DNA from 2 places in the Pseudoalteromonas sp. NZS127 genome. Region 2 is predicted to be linked to the other one. Evidence: predicted binding sites of a transcription regulator. Region 2 holds the regulator's gene; the other holds the start of a gene.

Region 1 (9,976 bases), on a different contig from region 2:
AATCATGTTTATATCTTTATAGCCACGACACGCACCAGTAAGTTGTGCTTTGTTGTCGGCAAACTTTGGCGGATCCATTACTATAGTGTCAAACAATACACCGTCTTCGCGGTATTGACGCAGTAACTTAAATACATCTTGTTTGACAAAATCAACCTTATCTAAATCAAGGTTGTTATGCTCAACATTGCGCTTAGCTGTATCGAGGGCTGGCTGCGATACATCCACATTAGTTACGTGTTTACAGCCGCCACGTAGGGCATACAACGAAAATGTACCCGTGTAGCTAAAGCAGTTTAATACGGTTTTGTCTTTAGAAAAGCGTTCAAGTGCAGCGCGGCTATCGCGTTGATCTAAATAAAAGCCGGTTTTATGGCCATCAATAATATCAACTTCAATTTTAAAGCCATTTTCTGCAATGAGTACTGGGGCAGTTGGTTCATTGCCCCATAATGCCCCTTTAATTGGCTCAAGGCCTTCTTTGGTACGCACTTCTACATCTGAGCGCTCGTAAATGCTCATACCAGGGAATATAGCCATTAACGCGCCAACAATTTCACCTTTATGACGCTCAGCACCCGCGCTAAGTAATTGACACACTAATACGTTGTCAAACTTATCTATGGTAACGCCGGGTAAAAAATCTGATTCTGCGGCGCAGAGTCTAAAGCCAGTTAAACCACCTTCTTCGATTACTTGGCTACGGGCTTCTAGTGCACGACGTAGGCGGCGTTCAAAAAAGTGTTGATCAATAACTTCTTTTTCGTCAAAGCTCCAAACACGGGCACGAATTTGTGAATGTGGGCTATAAGCTGCTGTTGCTAAAAATTTACCTTCACTGTCGTGAATAGTAACTGTGTCACCTAGGCCTGGTTTACCTTTAATTTTTTTGATGGCTTTGGAAAATAACCAAGGGTGTTTTCTTTTTAATGATTTATCGCGGCCAGCTTGCAGGTAAACGGCAGATGTCATAAAGCTTCTCAGTAGTAATAAATAAGCGCTGTATTTTAGTCAAGGCAAGGGCAACATACAATGAATGTTTTGCATGGAGCCCATAAATCGCGGTAAAGTATGGCTAATTCAATATGTTAATTAGGTATTTGGAACACGTTGTGACAGACATAATGTTAAGCCCTGAGCTGCAGCAGCTCAATTTACAGTGCAGAGCCTTTATTACCACACTAATTCATGCCGATGTGGCGCATGATATAACCCATATTGAACGCGTAGTTCGGGTTGCTATTAAATTGTGCGATGCAGAGCAAGCTAATATGAAGGTAGTGCTCCCGGCTGCATGGTTACACGACTGTGTAGCCGTGGCTAAAAACCACCCAGATAGGGCTAAAGCCTCTACTATGGCCGCCGATAAAGCGATTGCTTTTTTAGCTTCTATTAATTACGACGCGCAATTATTTACTCAAATTCATCATGCAATAGCGGCGCATAGCTTTAGCGCCAATATTAAAGTGAACTCAGTAGAAGCACAAATAGTGCAAGACGCAGACAGAATGGATGCACTAGGCGCGATTGGTATAAGCCGCTGCATGAAAGTAGGTGGCTCAATAAGTCGATTACTATATAACCCGGATGACCCATTTTGCCTACAACGCGAAGCAGATGATAAAAAATACACGCTTGATCATTTTTTTATTAAGTTATTACACATAGCTCAAAGCATGAATACTCCCTCGGCTAAGGCCGAAGCACTAAGACGTACTGAGTATATGCATGACTTTTTAGAGCAACTAAAGTCTGAAATAGGAGAGCAGCGTGAGTATACCTAAGCTAGCTGGGATTGATCATTGTCATTTAAATGTGGATGATTTAGCGCAAGCGGTTAAATGGTATGAGCGTGTTTTAGGTTTTAGTGTGGTTGAAGCGCTCGCCTTTTGGAATGAAGATGGCAAAGGGCCATTAACCCTTGAAGATGCAAATGCTACCACGCGTTTAGCGTTATTTACTGCACAGGGACGTAGTAAAGGCATTGCTTTTTTAGCCACTGGGGAGCAATTTATTGCATGGCTTGAGCATTTTGAACACCTAAATATTAAAACAGTATTAGCTGATCACGGCGTTACGTTTTCAATTTATTTTAAAGATAACAGTGGAAATAGCCATGAAATTACCTCTCATGACTATACGCAGATTAAAACTGTGTATCCGCAGGTATTATTAGGCTCGCATACAGCCAAAAAGAGCTAAATTAAAATCGCTCCTGATGAGCATTTTTTATGGCAATAATATCGTCAATTTTGCCAATAAATAGCTCAACCAATTGCGGGTCGAAGTGTTTACCGGCTTGTTGTTGCATATGTTCTAGAGTTTGCTCTATGCTCCAAGGCTCTTTATAGGGGCGTTTTGAGGTAAGTGCATCAAATACATCGGCAATGGCAACAATACGCCCTTCCAGCGATATGGCTTCTCCTTTTAGGCCATTGGGGTAGCCAGTACCATCCCACTTTTCATGATGTTCAATTGCCAGCACATGCGCCAGTTGTAATAGTGGCGATGATGAATTTGCTAAAATTTGTGCACCAATTAAAGCGTGCTCTTTCATGTGGGTAAACTCATCGGCAGTTAACTTTCCGGGTTTTAGCAAAATGGCATCCGGAATACCTATTTTACCTACATCGTGCATAGGGGCTGCTTGGCGTAATAATTCGGCGTGTTGCTCATCCATACCCAGCGCCAATGCAAGTACTTTGCTGTATTGACTCATACGTATAATATGCTCACCGGTATCGGTGTCTTTATATTCTGCAGCACGACCTAAACGCTGTACTAAATCGACATGAGCTTGTTTTAGCTGCTCAGCTTGCACTAACGACAGGTGAGTTTTAACACGTGCCCGTACAATAGCAGGGCTAATGGGTTTGGTTATATAGTCTACAGCGCCTAGTTCAAAACCTTTAAATTCATCACTTTCATCACTTAGCGCAGTAACAAAAATAATAGGGATATGCGATGTTGCAGGGTTAGCTTTAACAATTTGGCATACTTCAAAGCCATTCATATCAGGCATCATAATATCGAGTAAAATTAGCTTTGGTAGTTCTTTTTCAAGTAATGCTATAGCGGCAGCGCCCGATTTAGCAAACGACATTCTATATTGATTACCAAGCACCTCGCGCATTACTTTTAAGTTTGCAGGCTCGTCGTCAACAATTAATATGCGGGGCTTATCTAGAATAAAATCCATTAATTAATTCTCCTTTAGGGTTAACTTTTTAAGTAAATTTGCTAATTTAACTTGCGCGTTATCAAAGTCGAATTCATCAAAGGCACTGGCTATTTCATCTATATCTACTTGTACTGATGCTATACATTTACGTTGTAACTGATCGAGAAGATCATCATTAAGTTCGGCATTTTGTGCATCAGCATAGAGTTCTTGGCAAATTTCTATTAGCTCAGCTGTTGATAACGGCTCAGCATTGTCGATAAGTTTGGCGGGCTCTTTACATATAGTGCTTGCTAATAATTGGCCGATAAGCGCCAATTCAGTTTTTATATCTGCCAAAACGCTGGTTAGCGCAGCTTCATCGTCAGCGTTCTCTAAACGCGTTAACAGTGTCATTAAGGTTAATAACCCTAAATTACCAGCCACGCCTTTTAAAGTGTGAATAAGCGTATAAACACTTTTAATATCGCTTAGTTGCAGCTTAAATAAGCTTATAAATTGCTTTTCGTTGGTATTAACAAATTTAGTAATTTCGGTAAGCTGTTTACATTTAGAGCCCCACAAAGCTAACCCTTTTTCAAAATCTATGTGCTTGGCATCGGGGTCGGTTTGCGCAATTAATGTTTCTTTTGCTAAGCCAAGTCCAAGCACCAGTGCTATTTCTTGATTCAGTTGGTTGATATCAACCGGCTTATTAGCAAACCCATTCATGCCTGCATTTTTAGCGGTTAGTTTATCTTGCTGTAACACGCTGGCTGTTAAGGCAATAATAGGCGTAAATTTTATTTGTTTTAGTTGCTCCAATGCACGAATTTTAATGGTGGCCTCAATACCGTCACATTCAGGCATGTGAATGTCCATTAAAATGACATCAAAGTCTTGTTGATTAAACGCCTCAATGGCTTTTAAGCCATTACTTGCAGTGGTTACTGTGTGTTGATCTCGCGAAAGTAATATAGAAAGTAGCTCTGTATTTTGTTCTATATCATCAACCACTAATATTCTAAGCGGAGGTAGTTCGGTATGTAGGCCTTCAAAATAATCTATTTTATTTTCATCACCAACAGTAAAAGGTAATGAGAAGTAAAAGCAGCTGCCTTTATCAACTTCACTCACTAAATCAATTGAGCCATGCATAAGCTCTACTAATTGTTTACTTATTGTTGTGCCTAAACCTGTGCCACCAAATCGACGTGTGGTCGTGCCATCGGCTTGCACAAAAGGCTGAAAAACCGCTTTAATACGATCTTTAGCAATACCAATGCCTGTATCTTGTACTTCAAAAAATAGGTGATTATTTTGTGTGGTACTTACGGTAACAGTAACAGCGCCTTGCTCAGTAAATTTAATAGCGTTACCAATAAGGTTTGTAAGTATTTGCCTAAGGCGGTCGGGATCACCGTAGTATGCGGTGCTAACTGATTTATTAATATTAAGCGTTAAATTAAGGTTTTTCTTTTTAGCTTCTAACCAAAAAGTTGAAATAATACTGTCGATAACGGGCTTTAAATTAAAATGCACAGGCTCAATGGTTAGCTTTCCTCGTTCTAACTTTGCAGAGTCGAGAATCTCATTAAGCAGCCGCAGCAAAGAGCGTGCTGCGCTATTAACCGTAACAAGGTGCTTTTGCTGCTCTTTACTTAGCGGTGTATCCATTAGCAGATCGCTAAAGCCAATAATTGCATTCATAGGGGTGCGTATTTCATGGCTCATATTTGCCATAAAAGATTGCTTAGCATTGGCAGCTTCTTCTGCTTGCAGTTTAGCGTGCTCTAATTTTGCTTCATACTCTTTGCGCTCAGTAATATCAACAAGTACACCATCAATCCACTGTGCAACATCGGTATTATTAAAGTCAAAACTACCTTTCTCTAATACCCATACAGTTGCGCCGTTGCGATGGCGAATTCTATATTCAACAGAGTATTGACGCTTTTCGGTAACGGCATTAGTGAGCGTGGTAATAATCATTTGTTGATCAGACTTTAAAATCAGGTCTGTAAACTCAATGTGTTGCTCAATAAATTCATCTGGTGTATAGCCAGTTAAATCCAATATACTTGGGCTAACAAATAGCATGGTGTAGTTAGTATCGAATTTACATCTAAAGGCAACGCCTGGCATATTTTGCATTAATGAGCGATATTTTTGCTCATTTTCAACAACCGTTTTTTGTAGCGCTCGTTGCTGCGTTAAGTCAGTAATAAAGCCAACATACAAAGGCGGTTGCCCAGTTTGCGTCACTTGTCCAATACCAAGGCGCACAGGGATCAAATGGTTATCTTTATGTTTAGCAAAAGTATCGCGGTTTATGCCTATAATAGCGCTTAGATCAAGAGTCATATCACCAGATGATGACGCATTGTTTAGAGCGTTATTATCATTTAAAAGAATCTGTACACTTTTACCTTGTAATTCATGTTCTCGCCAACCTAAAATCTTACTCGCAGCATCATTAAAGCTTAAAATAATACCTTGATGATCAATAGTCACAATGCCATCTATTGCTGTTTCTAATATGGCGTTTAACCGCGACTCGTCGGCTGACTTTTCTTCAAGTAGCAGTTTATAGCGTACCATGCCATTAATTACAGCAACCACGCTGGTTATTGCAACAGTTGCAGTGGCAACCGCAATTGCAACAAATGTAAGCCCAGCAGACGCATTTTCGTCTGCGTAAATAAGAGGAGAAGTTGCTACAAAACGGGTTGCTGCCATACCCATATAATGCATACCAGTAACAGCAAAGCCTAATATAACGGCGCTGGTTGAACGAATTTGTAACTGTGATAACCGAGGGAAAATTCTTTCAAGATTAAAGCGGCTATATAAAGCTATAAACGATAGGGCAACGGCCATTAAAATAGACAACCCAAACATAACTGGGTCATACCGTAGCATAGGCGCAAGCTCCATCGCCGCCATACCACTGTAATGCATAGTGCCAATACCCGAGCCTAATAATACTGAGCAAATAGCTAATACTTTAAAGTTACCATTACTTTTTACCAGTATAGATACAGCATATTGGCATGCCAAAAATGCCGGTATAAAAGAGAGTAAGGTAATAGTTGGGTTATATTTAATGTTAGTACACAAAGAAAAAGCTAACATACCAATAAAATGCATGCTCCAAATACCCGCAGAAAAAACAGCTGCAGCGGTTACAGTAGCTAAACGTTGATAGCTTGGGAAAGTAGTTTTTTTAGCTAAATCAATGAGCTTTGTAGTAAAAAAAGCGGCAAATATCACTATTAAAACTGAAAGAGAAACCAAGAGAGGATCGTAAACCCCGTTTATAATTAAACTAGGATCTTGGTCAGTAATAAAGAAAGCTGATAACATGGCGGCTCTAAATAGGCATTTTAATCGTGTAGTTTAATAGAATTAATTAATTAATAAACCGTTAATTTTATGATTGCTTATTAAGCTATAAATAAACAACACGGCATTAACTAACCATTAGACGAAAAGTAGCCCCTAGCTAGTATAGTGTGAGAGATTAATTTGTTTGCCTACCAACTAAAAAAAAGTACCCGACGAAAGACCGTTGCTATTAAAGTGCATAATCAAAATGTGACGGTATATGCCCCCCATCACGTACAAAAAAAAGTGCTCGATAACTGGTTATTAGAAAAAAAATCATGGGTTGAGGCGCAGCTGCAAAAACAGCTTACTTTGGTTGATACAAAACAGTATCCACTTAAGGACAAAAAGATCTGGGTTTTTTCAGAAGCAATTAATTTAACGTTTCAGCAAGGCAATACCTCTACAGTGGAGCGCCAACAAGATGGCCTGCTTATTACCGTTTCTGCTCGTGTTAAGCATCAGCAGCAAAAGTACCAATTACTTTTAGAGGCGTATTTAAAAGAGCAGTTAACCGCATACATTGAAATGCGACTTAATGACTTTTGCACGCAGATGCAAGAAGCGCTGCCTAACGATTTAAATATTGCAGTTTATAAACGCAAATGGGGAAGTTGTAATAGTAAAAGGGCGTTAACATTTAACTTATTATTGATTGGTGCACCGCATAGCATTATTGATTATGTAATAGTGCATGAGCTGGCGCATTTACGACATTTAAATCATAGCAAAGCATTTTGGCAGCGCGTAGCACAATTTTGTCCCGACTATAAAGCAAGTACGTTATGGCTAAAACAATATGGTATGAGTTTACAATGGGTATTTTAATGTTTAACTAAGAAAAAACACGGAGATTACTAACAAGGAATGTAGTAACTATATAAGTAGAAAATAAGTAGAAAAGTGGTGGAGGGAGCTGGATTCGAACCAGCGAAGGCTGAGCCGTCAGATTTACAGTCTGATCCCTTTGGCCGCTCGGGAACCCCTCCACACTAATTTTGTTACATTTGGCCCCACTTAACTTAGCGGTAAGAAAAGTGGTGGAGGGAGCTGGATTCGAACCAGCGAAGGCTGAGCCGTCAGATTTACAGTCTGATCCCTTTGGCCGCTCGGGAACCCCTCCAATGCAACGGCGCTGATAATAGCAAACATCGTATTTAAGTAAAGAAAAAAGCTAAAGAAAAATGAAATAAAGCCGATAAATAGGTATTACTTACTTCAATCGGCTAAAGTCTATGCAAATCGGTGATTTGTTAATCACAGAGAGTCAGCTCAACACTCGACTCAATAAAAGTGTGCATGAAAAGCGCCGAGGAGAGTTTGCGCTTTTACTCGCTATGCTATCTCATGATGCACTCGATTTTAGCCAATTCCATTTACCAAAAACAGAAATTGAAGATTCAACTGTTGGCGAAGATACCCTTCGCAAACAAATAGGAGCAGGTCCAAAGCAACTTTTAGCGCCAGATAAGTTTGATATCTTGATAGGGCAGTTTAACGCCTCACTATTAATGCAAGCAGGGGAACGCGCTGGAATGAGCGATATTAAATTAAATCACTGTTTAAACCCTGAACCATTGTTTATAAGAGATGATGTAAGCCATATTCCGCTTCAGGTGCGTGATAATTGTGAATTAGCAGTGCGCAGGCGTATAAATAACACACAAACGCAACTATCTAACCCGCAACTCGATGCTGCTGCCTTTTACGAAAGCCTAAATAATGATGCGCTTCACCACCCATTGCATTTAGTAAGCGCTTAATTATAAAGCGTACGCTGTAACTGCTTTGATATTGCAATAACCAATCATATTAATAGAACTTGGCAAACGATTGCGCCATCACTCTAACTATTAAGTTACTTGTCTGTAATATAAAGCCGCTAACTCTCTACACTTAAGCGCATTTTAGCGATACTTTATTTTATTAATGGATTAATAATTGATTTAATATAAAAAAAGCATCCAAAAATTAAATGCAATTGCTATAATAGGCTCAAATGGTATGACATTAAATGCCGTTATCATTAAACCAAGGTAATTAGGAACGTAATGAAGAAAATATTCACGCTAAATCACGAGAAAATCAAATATCCTCGTATGGTTGACGCCGCAAAGCATGAAGTGAAAAAATATTTGAAAAGAGAGCGTAACAAAACTCTACCACTCGATGCTGATTACTGGGCGTTTGATTGTAAGTTTGGTAATACCGCTGAAGATGCACAAGTAGTGCACGTTGCAGAGCTTAGTAATCATATAAGCGAAATAGAAAAGCAAAGCTTAACTTCTTTTTATGTAGAAATATTAGCGCGCCCAGCTCAACGTCAACAACCAGATTTGGATGACGACGAATAAGACGCTTATAAAGTAATTTGCGTAATTTTTAAAATGGGCCTATTGGCCCATTTTTTGTTTGTACGTTTATACAAACGCGATTTAAACCTTGAGCATTCAAGTACAAGCAGCTTATAAGCAGTGCTTACTTTCAGTATTACCCTGAAAATTATGGCCGTGATTCTCTAAAACAATTAACAACAACTCTGTATCGCCATTTTTATATTTGGTTGTAAGTTTGATTAAAACCCCAACTTTAATACATTTGCATAACATAAGACTGTATTATACTGTGTTAGTTGATAATTATAGAAAACAGTAGTATTTATGCCATTAAATTATGCCGATAGCGATTTAAAACTTAGCCTTAAAACCTCAAAAGTTCTCATTGTTGATGATCAGTTACTTAGCATAATTGTACTGAAAAAAATATTATCAAAGCACTTTATTGTTAACACCGCCAACAGCGGTGAAGAAGCAGTTGAAATATGTAAATCTAATACTCCCGATATCGTACTGCTGGATATTTCAATGGATGGCATATGCGGTATAGAAACCTGTTTAAAACTTAAAACGACGACACAAACCCAAGACATTCCCGTTATATTTGTTACCTCCTTTGAAAACCAAGAAGAGGACTGCTGGGAAGCGGGTGCGGTAGACTTTATTCAAAAACCGATTAACCCAGAAACCTTATACAGAAGAGTAAGAGCGCACTTAACTATTAAGCTGCAACATGACTTATTAAGTCAAAAAGTGTTTCTTGATGACTTAACTAAAGTATTTAACCGTCGTTATTTTGATACTCATATTAATAAAATACAATTGAGTGCATTAAGAGAGAATACAGAATATGCTTTATTACTTATGGATATTGATTACTTTAAGCAATACAACGATATTTATGGACACGTAGAAGGCGACGTTGTTTTACACTTAGTTGCTCAAACAATTGCCAACAGCCTGCAAAGGCCAAGCGATTTTGTTGCCCGCTATGGCGGCGAAGAATTTGTGGTTGTGCTACCCCATACCAACGAGGAAGGCGCTCGCTGTGTTGCTGAAAAAATTAAAAATAACATATATGGCTTAGGTGTTT
Region 2 (9,976 bases):
TGCTGTTGGTGGCAACCCATATTTAGATAGGGCAATAACTACTTTGCGATTTTCAGCACGCCCTTGCTTAGTATCGTTAGTGGCAAAAGGAGAATATTGACCATATCCCTCAATCGCCATTCGCGCTGAATTTATACCTAGGCTTTCAAGCTCAACTAAAACGGCTGTTGCACGCGCCACCGACAACTCCCAATTCGAGCGGTACATTTCATTACCTATGGTTTGGTTGTCAGTATAGCCGCGTACTCTAATATAGTTATCTACCGGAGCAATAATATCTTTAATTATTTTAACAACTTGCTTAGCGCGAACTTGCGCTACACTACTGCCACTTGAAAATAGCATGCCAGAACTAAGCTCAATGATCAGCCAATCTTGGCTGAGTTCTAAACTTGCTTCACCATCGCGTATTTCATCTATTAATGACGATTGCAGCTTAGCCAACAAACTATCGAGTGGTTTGCCAAGGTGTTTTTGATCAATATTACTGGTATCGCTTTGTCCGTCCAGCAGCTTTGGCCCGTGTTCTTCTTTTAAAATACTTTCGCCGTAGAGCACCTCTTGCTCTGGGGTTACTCTGTCTGTCAATATTGCGTCGCCATTAACCCCAGTTCCTTGCTGCGAATGTTGACGGGCTGACTTATCAAATACATAACCAATCGAATCGGACAGCACTTGAAATTTCTCTTCTTTGTTAATTGCTATTGCGTACAAAACCACAAAAAAGGCAAACATAATCGTCATATAATCAGCATAAGACACCAGCCAACGTTCTGTGTGTTGACTTTTAGTAGTGGTGTTGCGCAAGCGACGACGTAACATAATAGCTGCTACTCAACCACGACATTTGGGCGGTCAACCCGATAGGCTTCAAGCTTTAATTCAATACTTACTGGGCTTTCGCCTTGGCTTATTGCAATTACGCCCTCGGCAAGCATTTCGTGATAAAGCATTTTTTGCTCAACCCGTTGCTTTAACTTATTAGCCATAGGTAAAAATAATAAATTAGCTAAACCCACGCCATAAATAGTTGCTATAAAGGCAGTGGCAACACCGGCTCCAAGCTTTTGCGGATCTGTAATAAACGACATTGCCTGAATAAGACCAAGCACGGCCCCTAAAATACCTATGGTCGGACTATAACCGCCCATAGCTTCATAAACACGACTTGCCTCTAGCAGACGTTCGCGCTCTAACAGTAAATCTATTTCTAACGTATCGCGCAGTTTTTGATCTGAGCAACCATCAACTAATAATCCAAGCCCTTTTGCAGCATAGGCATCTGGGTGGGTAAGCGCTTCGTTTTCAAGGGCTAAATAACCTTCTTGACGTGCTTTATGTGACCATCCTTTTACTTGCTCTATGGCATCTTCAATATTGTATTTAGGCGATACAAAAACCCAGTGCGTAATTTCTAGCATCTTTTTAAAAGTACTGGCTGATGTTTGTAACATTACAGCACCCAATGTGCCGCCCAGTACAATGATCAACGCAGGTCCGTTAAATAATGCCGATACCACACCGCCCTCTAACGAGTAACCTATTGCAATGGCGCCTAAGCCAATAAGTAAACCTAGTACGGAAAGCTTATCCACAGCCCACCTCTGTCTTTAAACGTATTGCTACTTCATCTAATGGCAAACTTTCGCTCGCTAAACCAGCATTAGCAATTGCTTGTGGCATACCATAAACAACACAACTTTTTTCATCTTGTGCCCAAATGGTTGCCCCTGATTGTTTAAGCATACGAGCGCCTTCACGCCCATCTGCGCCCATACCAGTTAATACTATAGCTAATACATCACCTTGATACGCTTTAGCGGCACTGGCGAAGGTTACATCAACGCTTGGTTTGTAACTAATGCGCTCGCTGTTATCTTCAAAAACTCGTAGTGTTCTACTTGCCCCACGACCATCAATCATCATTTGCTGGCCACCCGGTGCTAAGTAAGCCACACCTGCTTGCAGTCGATCTCCTTGCTGCGCTTCTTTTACCTGAATTTTACACAAACTATTTAAGCGTGCCGCAAAAGCCGGAGTAAACGCAGCAGGCATATGCTGAATTAATAATATAGGGTGCGGAAAGTTAGCAGGAAGCTGAGTTAATATAGTTTGCAGCGCAACAGGTCCACCGGTTGATGTGCCAATTGCAACTAGTTGATAGTGCTTGCCACTCGCGCGCTTTGTTACTATTGCACTGCGACTAGTTACTGGCGAATTATTAAAGCTTCGCTCTGGTTGTACTACTGTTGTTGCTGTTTTATTTGTTTGTGCAAACCTTGCTGCTAATGCGCTTGGCGCTGAAGTAGGTGTAAATAAAGGTTTGTTTATACTGGAGGGTCTAGGGCTAGCAACACGTCTAATACGTTGGCGGCCAATTTCTTTTACTTTGCTTTGCAGCAGCTTAATGGCATCTTCGTTATTGCGAGCAATGTCTTCAAATTTTTTCGGTAAAAAATCCATAGCACCAGCATCAAGTGCATCTAAAGTTGCAGTTGCACCGGAGCGAGTTAACGAAGAAAACATTAAAATTGGCGTCGGGTTACTGGCCATAATTTCTTTTACAGCACTTATACCATCCAACACCGGCATTTCTACATCCATAGTGATCATATCAGGACGTAAACTAGCTGCTTTTTCTACAGCATCTCGGCCATTTACGGCAAAGCCAATTACTTCAATCTCGCTATCTAATTCAAGAATCTCACTCACTCGACGGCGAAAAAAGCTCGAATCATCAACAACTAAAACTTTAACGGCCATTTTGCTCTCTTATTTTTATTGTGTAGACGTATAAAGTATACGTCTACTTTATTATTTACCTGCGTAGTGTTTTAACATACTCGGTACATCTAATATAAGTGCAATACCACCATCCGAAGTAATAGTGGCACCTGCCATTCCAGGCGTACCTTGTAATAAAGCGTCTAACGGCTTAATAACCACTTCTTCTTGACCAATTAACGAATCAACCACAAAGCCAACTTGTTGTGTACCTATTTGCACAATAACCACATGCCCTTGCGCTTTACGGCTTGTACGATCGGCACCTTTCACTAGCCAATGCTCTAAATAAAATAAAGGCACTGCTTTTTTACGAACAATAATAGTTAACTGACCATCAACCACATTCGTTTTAGTAAGGTCTAAGTTAAATATTTCACTTACTCCTGCCAATGGTAGTGCAAATGTTTGCTCACTCACTACCACCATTAAGGTAGGTAAAATAGCCAAAGTTAACGGTACTTTAATTTCAAGTATAGTGCCCACACCTAGTTCTGACTCTATGCTAACCGAGCCATTTAACTGGGTGATTTTAGTTTTAACCACATCCATGCCAACACCACGACCAGAAATATCAGATATTGCTTCTTTGGTAGAAAACCCTGGCGCAAATATCAGATTGTAAGCTTCGGTGTTAGACAAACGGCTTGCTTGCTCTTGATCAAGCACACCTTTTTTAATTGCTATTTGTTTTAGTTTTTCAGCATCCATACCTGCGCCATCATCTTTAATGGTAAGCAAAATATGATCCCCCTGCTGCGAAGCAGAAAGCGTAACGGTACCTGTTCTCGGTTTACCCGCAGCTTCACGATCATCTGGCATTTCTATACCATGATCAACCGAGTTACGTACTAAATGCACTAATGGATCGGCCAGTGCCTCAACTAGGTTTTTATCTAAATCGGTTTCTTCGCCAACCAGCAATAAATTAATATCTTTATTTAAGGTACGTGCTAAGTCGCGAACAACACGCGGAAAACGGCCAAATACTTTTTTGATTGGCTGCATTCGCGTTTTCATTACCGCGCCTTGCAAATCAGCTGTAACAACATCTAAGTTAGATATTGCTTTACTCATAGATTCACTTTCTGAACTGGTGGCTAAACTCACTAAACGATTACGTACTAATACAAGCTCGCCCACCATATTCATAATTTGATCAAGGCGTTTAGTATCAACCCTTACTGTCGTTTCAGCTTGTGCAGGCGGCGCTTTTTTAGCAACTGGCGCAGCGGTATTGGTATTAGCACTTGCTGCTACAACAGCCGCTTGTGGCTGCTTAACTTTATCAACTGCTACTGGTGAGGATTTAACTACAGCTGCTTTAGGAGCCGTAACTTTATTTACAGGTGCAGGTGTTGCCGCGCTTTCTTTAGATTTTGGCGCCGCTCCCTTGCCATGCAGCTCATCTAGTAAAGCTTCAAACTCATCGTCACTTATTTCATCATCGTTAGTGCTAGCAGCCGGACTTTGAGCTGCTTGAGGTTTTGGGGTTTTATTTACCGCACCAAAACTTCCTACTCCGTGAAGCTCATCTAATAAGCTATCAAATTCATCGTCGGTAATATCGCCACTTAAGTCGCTGCTATTACTTAATGACTCTTTTATTGCAGGGCCTTTACCTTTGCCATGAAGTTCGTCAAGTAAGTTTTCGAATTCATCTTCGCTAATTTCATCAATATGCGCATCGTTTGCTGTAGCGTTTGTTGCTGCACTGGGTGCATCAAACAACTCATCAAATGCAAAAGGGTCATCATCTAAATTAGCATCTTGCGTTATTACTGGCGCAATAGTGTCACCACCAAGCTCTTCTTCTGTGGGCGGTAAACCTAATTTATGTAATATTTCGAGTAACTGAGGATCGGCAGGCTCTGGTTGCTCACGATTTTTAATCGTAGCAAACATTTCGTTAATAGTATCAAGTGCTTGAAGTATAACATCCATTAACTCAGAGTTAACTGTTCGCACTTTTTGACGCAGTAAGTCAAACACGTTTTCTGCGCCATGACAGGCATCTACCAGCTCTGACATCGCTAAAAAGCCCGCGCCACCTTTAACAGTGTGAAAGCCTCTAAAAATAGCGTTCAATAATTCAGTATCTTCTGGGTTATTTTCCAGTTCAACTAATTGTTCAGATAAAAGCTCAAGGATTTCTCCAGCTTCAACTAAAAAATCTTGTAATATATCTTCATCGACTTCAAAGCTCATGCAGTTACTCTCCTATTAGAAGCCCAAACTTGATAAAAGATCATCAACTTCGTCTTGATCAGATACAACATCATCACGCGATTCTTTATCAATAATAGGGCCTTCTGGGCCTGCTAATGCTTGTGCGGCAATCGAGTTTTCTGTTTTTTGTTGCTCTTGGTTATCGTTTTCATCTTGTGCTGCAAACGCAGTTAACAGATGAATTAAACTTTCTTCAACTTCGCGTACCAGCTCAATAACACGGCGAATTACTTGTCCGGTTAAATCCTGATAATCTTGAGCCATTAACACATTAGTCATTAATACTTGCAACTCATCGGTTTTAAGATGCGAGCTGTTCATAAATTTATCAATGCTATGACACAATGTTTTAAATTCACCAAGTTCAAGATCGCGGCTCATTAACCGATCCCAGGTTGGCTTGATATGCGAAATATCATCAGCTAACTGCTGGGCTAAAGGCAGGCTCGCTTCAACCGCATCCATGGTTTTGTTGGCGGCGTTTTCTGTCATTTCTATGACATAGTTAAGTCGCTTTTTAGCATCCGGAATGGCATCAGTGGTTAAATCTGTTATGCGGGTGTCAAGCTCAAAACCCTTTAAAGACTCGTGCAACTGGCGCGTTAATTTACCTACTTCTGCAAACAAATATGATTGTTCTTGAGAGGCAGTTTCTAAAATTAACTGATCAGCTTTATGTTGCTCACCGTTTTCTAAAAAAGTGACCAGCTGACGTGCTTGCTCTAAAGTAATCTGAGGCGCAGCAGGTGCTGACATAAGCCTCTCCCCTTATTAACCTAAGCGTTCGAACACTTTTTCTAATTTAGTTTTTAATGTACCCGCAGTAAATGGCTTAACAATATAACCATTAACACCTGCTTGGGCTGCTGCAATAATTTGCTCTTTTTTAGCTTCTGCAGTAACCATTAAAACCGGAAGATGCTTTAATTTGTCATCTGCGCGTATTGCTCTTAACAAGTCAATACCTTGCATGCCCGGCATATTCCAATCTGTTACTACAAAGTCAAATGATTGATTTTGCAACATAGGTAAAGCAGTTGAGCCATCATCTGCTTCTAAAACATTGGTAAACCCTAAATCACGCAATAGGTTTTTAATAATACGTCTCATCGTTGAAAAGTCATCAACAACAAGAATTTTTATGTTTTTATCCAAAACATCCTCCAGTGAGGCCTAAACCTGTATTTACTTACTTCTAATTTATCCAGTCATTGATTTTTGCTTTTAGCTTAATCATCGCCTGACCATGTATCTGACTTACACGCGACTCACTTACATCGAGTATCTGTCCAATTTCTTTTAAATTCATTTCATCGTTATAGTACAACGAAAGCACCATTGCATCTCGCTCTGGTAGGGATTTAATTGCACTTAATAAAGATTCATTAAACCTTTCATTTTTAACATTATTAAAGGGTTTGTCTAGTGCTAAATCGTGCCCAACAGGTGTTATAACATCCTCATCAATACCTAAATCTTCTATTCCCAAGATTTTACTGGAATTAACATCGGTTAAAATATGATGATATTGCTCTAGTGTAATTTCAAGCTTTTGGGCAACTTCACTGTCTGTAGGTTCACGATTCAGGCTGCTTTCTAATGCTGAAATAGCTTCTATAACCTGGCGGCTTTTACGATGTACTGAGCGAGGAGCCCAGTCTCCACGGCGCATTTCATCAAGCATAGCGCCCCGAATACGAATACCCGCAAAGGTTTCAAAACTAGCGCCTTTAGTGGCATCAAAGTTTTTTGACGCCTCTATTAATCCTATCATTCCTGATTGAATTAAATCATCGAGTTGTACACTAGGGGGTAAACGAGCAATTAAATGACATGCTACTTTTTTTACTAATGAAGCATGCTTTTCAACAATCATATTTAAATTTTGTGTTGATTCATATCCCATAGCTCTATTCACCAATGTAGTCATAGTTAGCCGTTAACGAGTTTCTCAATGAAAAATTCTAAATGACCCGAAGGCTGGTTCGGTATTGGCCACTTTGTTATTCTTGTTGCTAATGTTTTAAAGGCAAGTGCAGCTGGAGAACTAGGAAACAGTTCAACAATTACTTTTTGACGACGTGTTGCTTTGCGCATATTTTCATCATAAGGAACGGTTGCAACCAGCTCCATTGATATATCTAAAAATCGGTCTGTAACCTTTGATAGCTTTGCAAATAACTCTTGCCCTTCGCGTAATGAACGCACCATGTTGGCAACAATTTTAAATTTATACACGCCATGTTCGCGGCTTAATACTTTGATCAGTGCATAGGCATCGGTTATTGAGGTAGGCTCGTCACATACCACAACCAAAACATCTTGTGCAGCGCGAGAAAAACTCAGCACCATATCCGATATACCGGCAGCGGTATCAACAACTAATATATCAAAATCAGTATTGAGTTCGCTAAAAGCACGAATAAGCCCAGCATGTTCTGCAGGCGACAACTCAACCATACTTTGTGAACCCGAAGTCGCTGGTACTATTTTTATCCCAGCGGGGCCTTCTACTAGTATTTCATCAAGCTCACATTCGCCAGATAACACATGCGATAAATTACGCTCAACACGTAGTCCAAGCATTACATCACAATTGGCTAAACCCAAATCGGCATCAAGCACTAACACTCTATTGCCTTGCTGACCTAAAGCGATCGCAGTATTTAACGATACATTTGTTTTTCCAACGCCACCTTTACCGCCAGTGACGGCGATAACCTTAACGCCGTTATTATTATTTTTGCTCATTTTACGCAGGCCGCTTGCTTGATCTAATACTGTGTTAATCATACATCTCTACTGTGCTCGACGCCACTGATTGGTGTCGTGAATGTTGTACTTTTGTTCTCTTTAAATATAATTGCTCAGCTTTTTTCACTAGTTTTTCTGCATTTGCAACTCGAATATCTTCAGGTACTCGTTGACCATTAGTAAGATACCCTATTGGCAGGCGATTTTGAATCGCAATACTAATTATCTCGCCTAAACTTAATGATTCGTCGAGTTTAGTGAAAATACAACCGCTTAACTGTACTTTTTTAAAGTGTCTTACGGTTTCTTGTAACACATTTATTTGCGCAGTGGCACTTAATACTAAGTAATTACGAATATCCACACGCTGATTACGCATTAAGGTATTTAGCTGCTCAGTTAAACGTAAATCACGTTGGCTCATACCTGCGGTATCTATAAGTACTAAGCGCTTGTTACGTAAATGATATAACACTTCAGCCAGTTCGTTCGCATCTTTAACTTGTTTAACCCCACAGCCTATAATACGGCCATATGTTGCAAGCTGCTCGTAAGCACCAATTCTGTAAGTATCGGTAGTAATTAGCGCTACTTTATCAGCACCATATTTTTGTGCACCTAATGCCGCGAGCTTAGCCACTGTAGTGGTTTTACCTACACCGGTTGGGCCAACTAATGCGTAAACACCACCTTGGCGCAAAATTTCATTATTCGTGGTTTGCATCTGATCTTCAACCATAGTTAACAGCGCTTTCCAGCCCTGCTGACGCGGAACATCTTCAGGTACAAAACAAGCCATTTGCTCAGCAACTTCTTTATCGATTCCCATGCCTACTAAGCGGTCAATCATGCATGCGCGCGTTGGGTCACGGCGCGCCATATCTTGCTGCATTAAACCCGACACTTGGTGCTCTAATAACTGGCGAATTGCGTTCATTTCTTCACGCATTGTGCTCATTGCTTCACTTTCGGTATTTTTAGTCGTGTGTGTTTGCGCAACTGGCGTGTCTAATTCATCAAAATCACGGTCTAGGTCATCAAAACCTAAGCTGTCAGCTTGCGTTTGTGGGCGTGCTTGCGCGGCTTCTTCACGCGCAAACATATTTGTAGGGCGTTGTTTAGCGACCGGCTCTTGATAATGCTCTGAGGTATCTATACCTGATTGCGAAAACATTGAAGCCAATTCTGCTGAACGTGGACGCGGCGACTGGCGCTCTAATAATGCTTGTAAGCTGTCGGCTACTTTTGCTTGTGGCTCAGGTCTAGCACGCTGTGGCTCTGGTTTTACAAAGTTATGCATGCTTTGCGAGTGGGCAGAATGTGCCGTACGCTGCTGCAGCGGCGCACTTTGTTGTGGCGCGGCGGCTTTAGGGGCTGCTTTGTCATAATCAACTGCTGCGACAATTTCTACGCCGTTTGCGAGCTTTTTATTAGACATAATAACCGCATCAACACCTAGCTCATCTTTAACTTCTTTAAGTGCTGTGCGCATATCTTTAGCAAAAAAACGTTTAATCTTCATGGTTCAACCCCTTTAAAATCTTATTGTTGGCCTACTGAGCTAACAATCTTGATCTGCCTTTCGTCTGGTATCTCTTGATAAGACATCACTCGCAATCCTGGAATGGTGTACTTAACAAAACGAGATAACACAGTGCGTAACATTCCTGACGTTAACAGTATTGAAGGTTCACCGGCCATTTCTTGATTTTGATGCGCTTCGTTTAATGACACTTGAAGTCGCTCTGCAAGTCCTGGCTCTATTCCGGCACCTTCGTCGCCTGCATTTTGTAATGACTGATGCAACATCTGTTCCAACTCAGGCGCCAAGGTTATGACAGGGATTTCTGAAGACATACCGACCGCATCTTGAACTATTAATCGACGCAGTGAAATACGTACCGCAGCGGTTAAAACATCTGGGTCTTGGCTACGCGGGCCATACTCTACAAGGGTTTGTACTATTGAGCGCATATCGCGAATAGCTACACCTTCGTTTAATAAATTTTGTAAAACTTTAACTATGGTAGTTAATGGCAATACATCAGGCACCAAGCCTTCTACTAACCTTGGGTGACTTTTTGCTAGCATATCTAATAGGTTTTGTACTTCTTCGTGGCCTAATAATAACGCCGCATTATTGGTGAGCAATTGGCTAATATGAGTGGCAACCACAGTCGCCGAATCAACCACGGTATAACCAAGCGAT

What was found. Region 2 encodes FliA, which starts transcription of late flagellar genes. Its sites were predicted from a motif close to CTAAAGNTNNNNNNNNNNNNGCCGATA; they were not measured.
Region 1: a site for FliA is predicted at 7,722-7,748, ahead of I6E78_RS15570 (VC2046/SO_2500 family protein). Genes of this name have one in related genera too.

The regions. Positions count from the first base shown of each region.
Region 1 covers NZ_JADYWN010000021.1:663-10,638, reverse strand. Annotated here, with positions in the region: gene I6E78_RS15610 (class I SAM-dependent methyltransferase) at 1-972, opposite strand, end outside; gene I6E78_RS15605 (HD domain-containing protein) at 1,125-1,784, shown strand; gene I6E78_RS15600 (VOC family protein) at 1,771-2,202, shown strand; gene I6E78_RS15595 (response regulator) at 2,204-3,199, opposite strand; gene I6E78_RS15590 (MHYT domain-containing protein) at 3,203-6,526, opposite strand; gene I6E78_RS15585 (M48 family metallopeptidase) at 6,689-7,375, shown strand; tRNA gene I6E78_RS15580 (tRNA-Tyr) at 7,452-7,536, opposite strand; tRNA gene I6E78_RS15575 (tRNA-Tyr) at 7,586-7,670, opposite strand; gene I6E78_RS15570 (VC2046/SO_2500 family protein) at 7,783-8,310, shown strand; gene I6E78_RS15565 (DUF6172 family protein) at 8,599-8,901, shown strand; gene I6E78_RS15560 (GGDEF domain-containing response regulator) at 9,208-9,976, shown strand, end outside.
Region 2 covers NZ_JADYWN010000002.1:302,249-312,224, forward strand. Annotated here, with positions in the region: gene I6E78_RS03315 (flagellar motor protein MotB) at 1-822, opposite strand, end outside; gene I6E78_RS03320 (flagellar motor protein) at 831-1,595, opposite strand; gene I6E78_RS03325 (protein-glutamate methylesterase/protein-glutamine glutaminase) at 1,588-2,763, opposite strand; gene I6E78_RS03330 (chemotaxis protein CheA) at 2,815-4,992, opposite strand; gene I6E78_RS03335 (protein phosphatase CheZ) at 5,008-5,769, opposite strand; gene cheY (chemotaxis response regulator CheY) at 5,785-6,168, opposite strand; gene I6E78_RS03345 (RNA polymerase sigma factor FliA) at 6,209-6,919, opposite strand; gene I6E78_RS03350 (MinD/ParA family ATP-binding protein) at 6,946-7,806, opposite strand; gene flhF (flagellar biosynthesis protein FlhF) at 7,799-9,289, opposite strand; gene flhA (flagellar biosynthesis protein FlhA) at 9,310-9,976, opposite strand, start outside.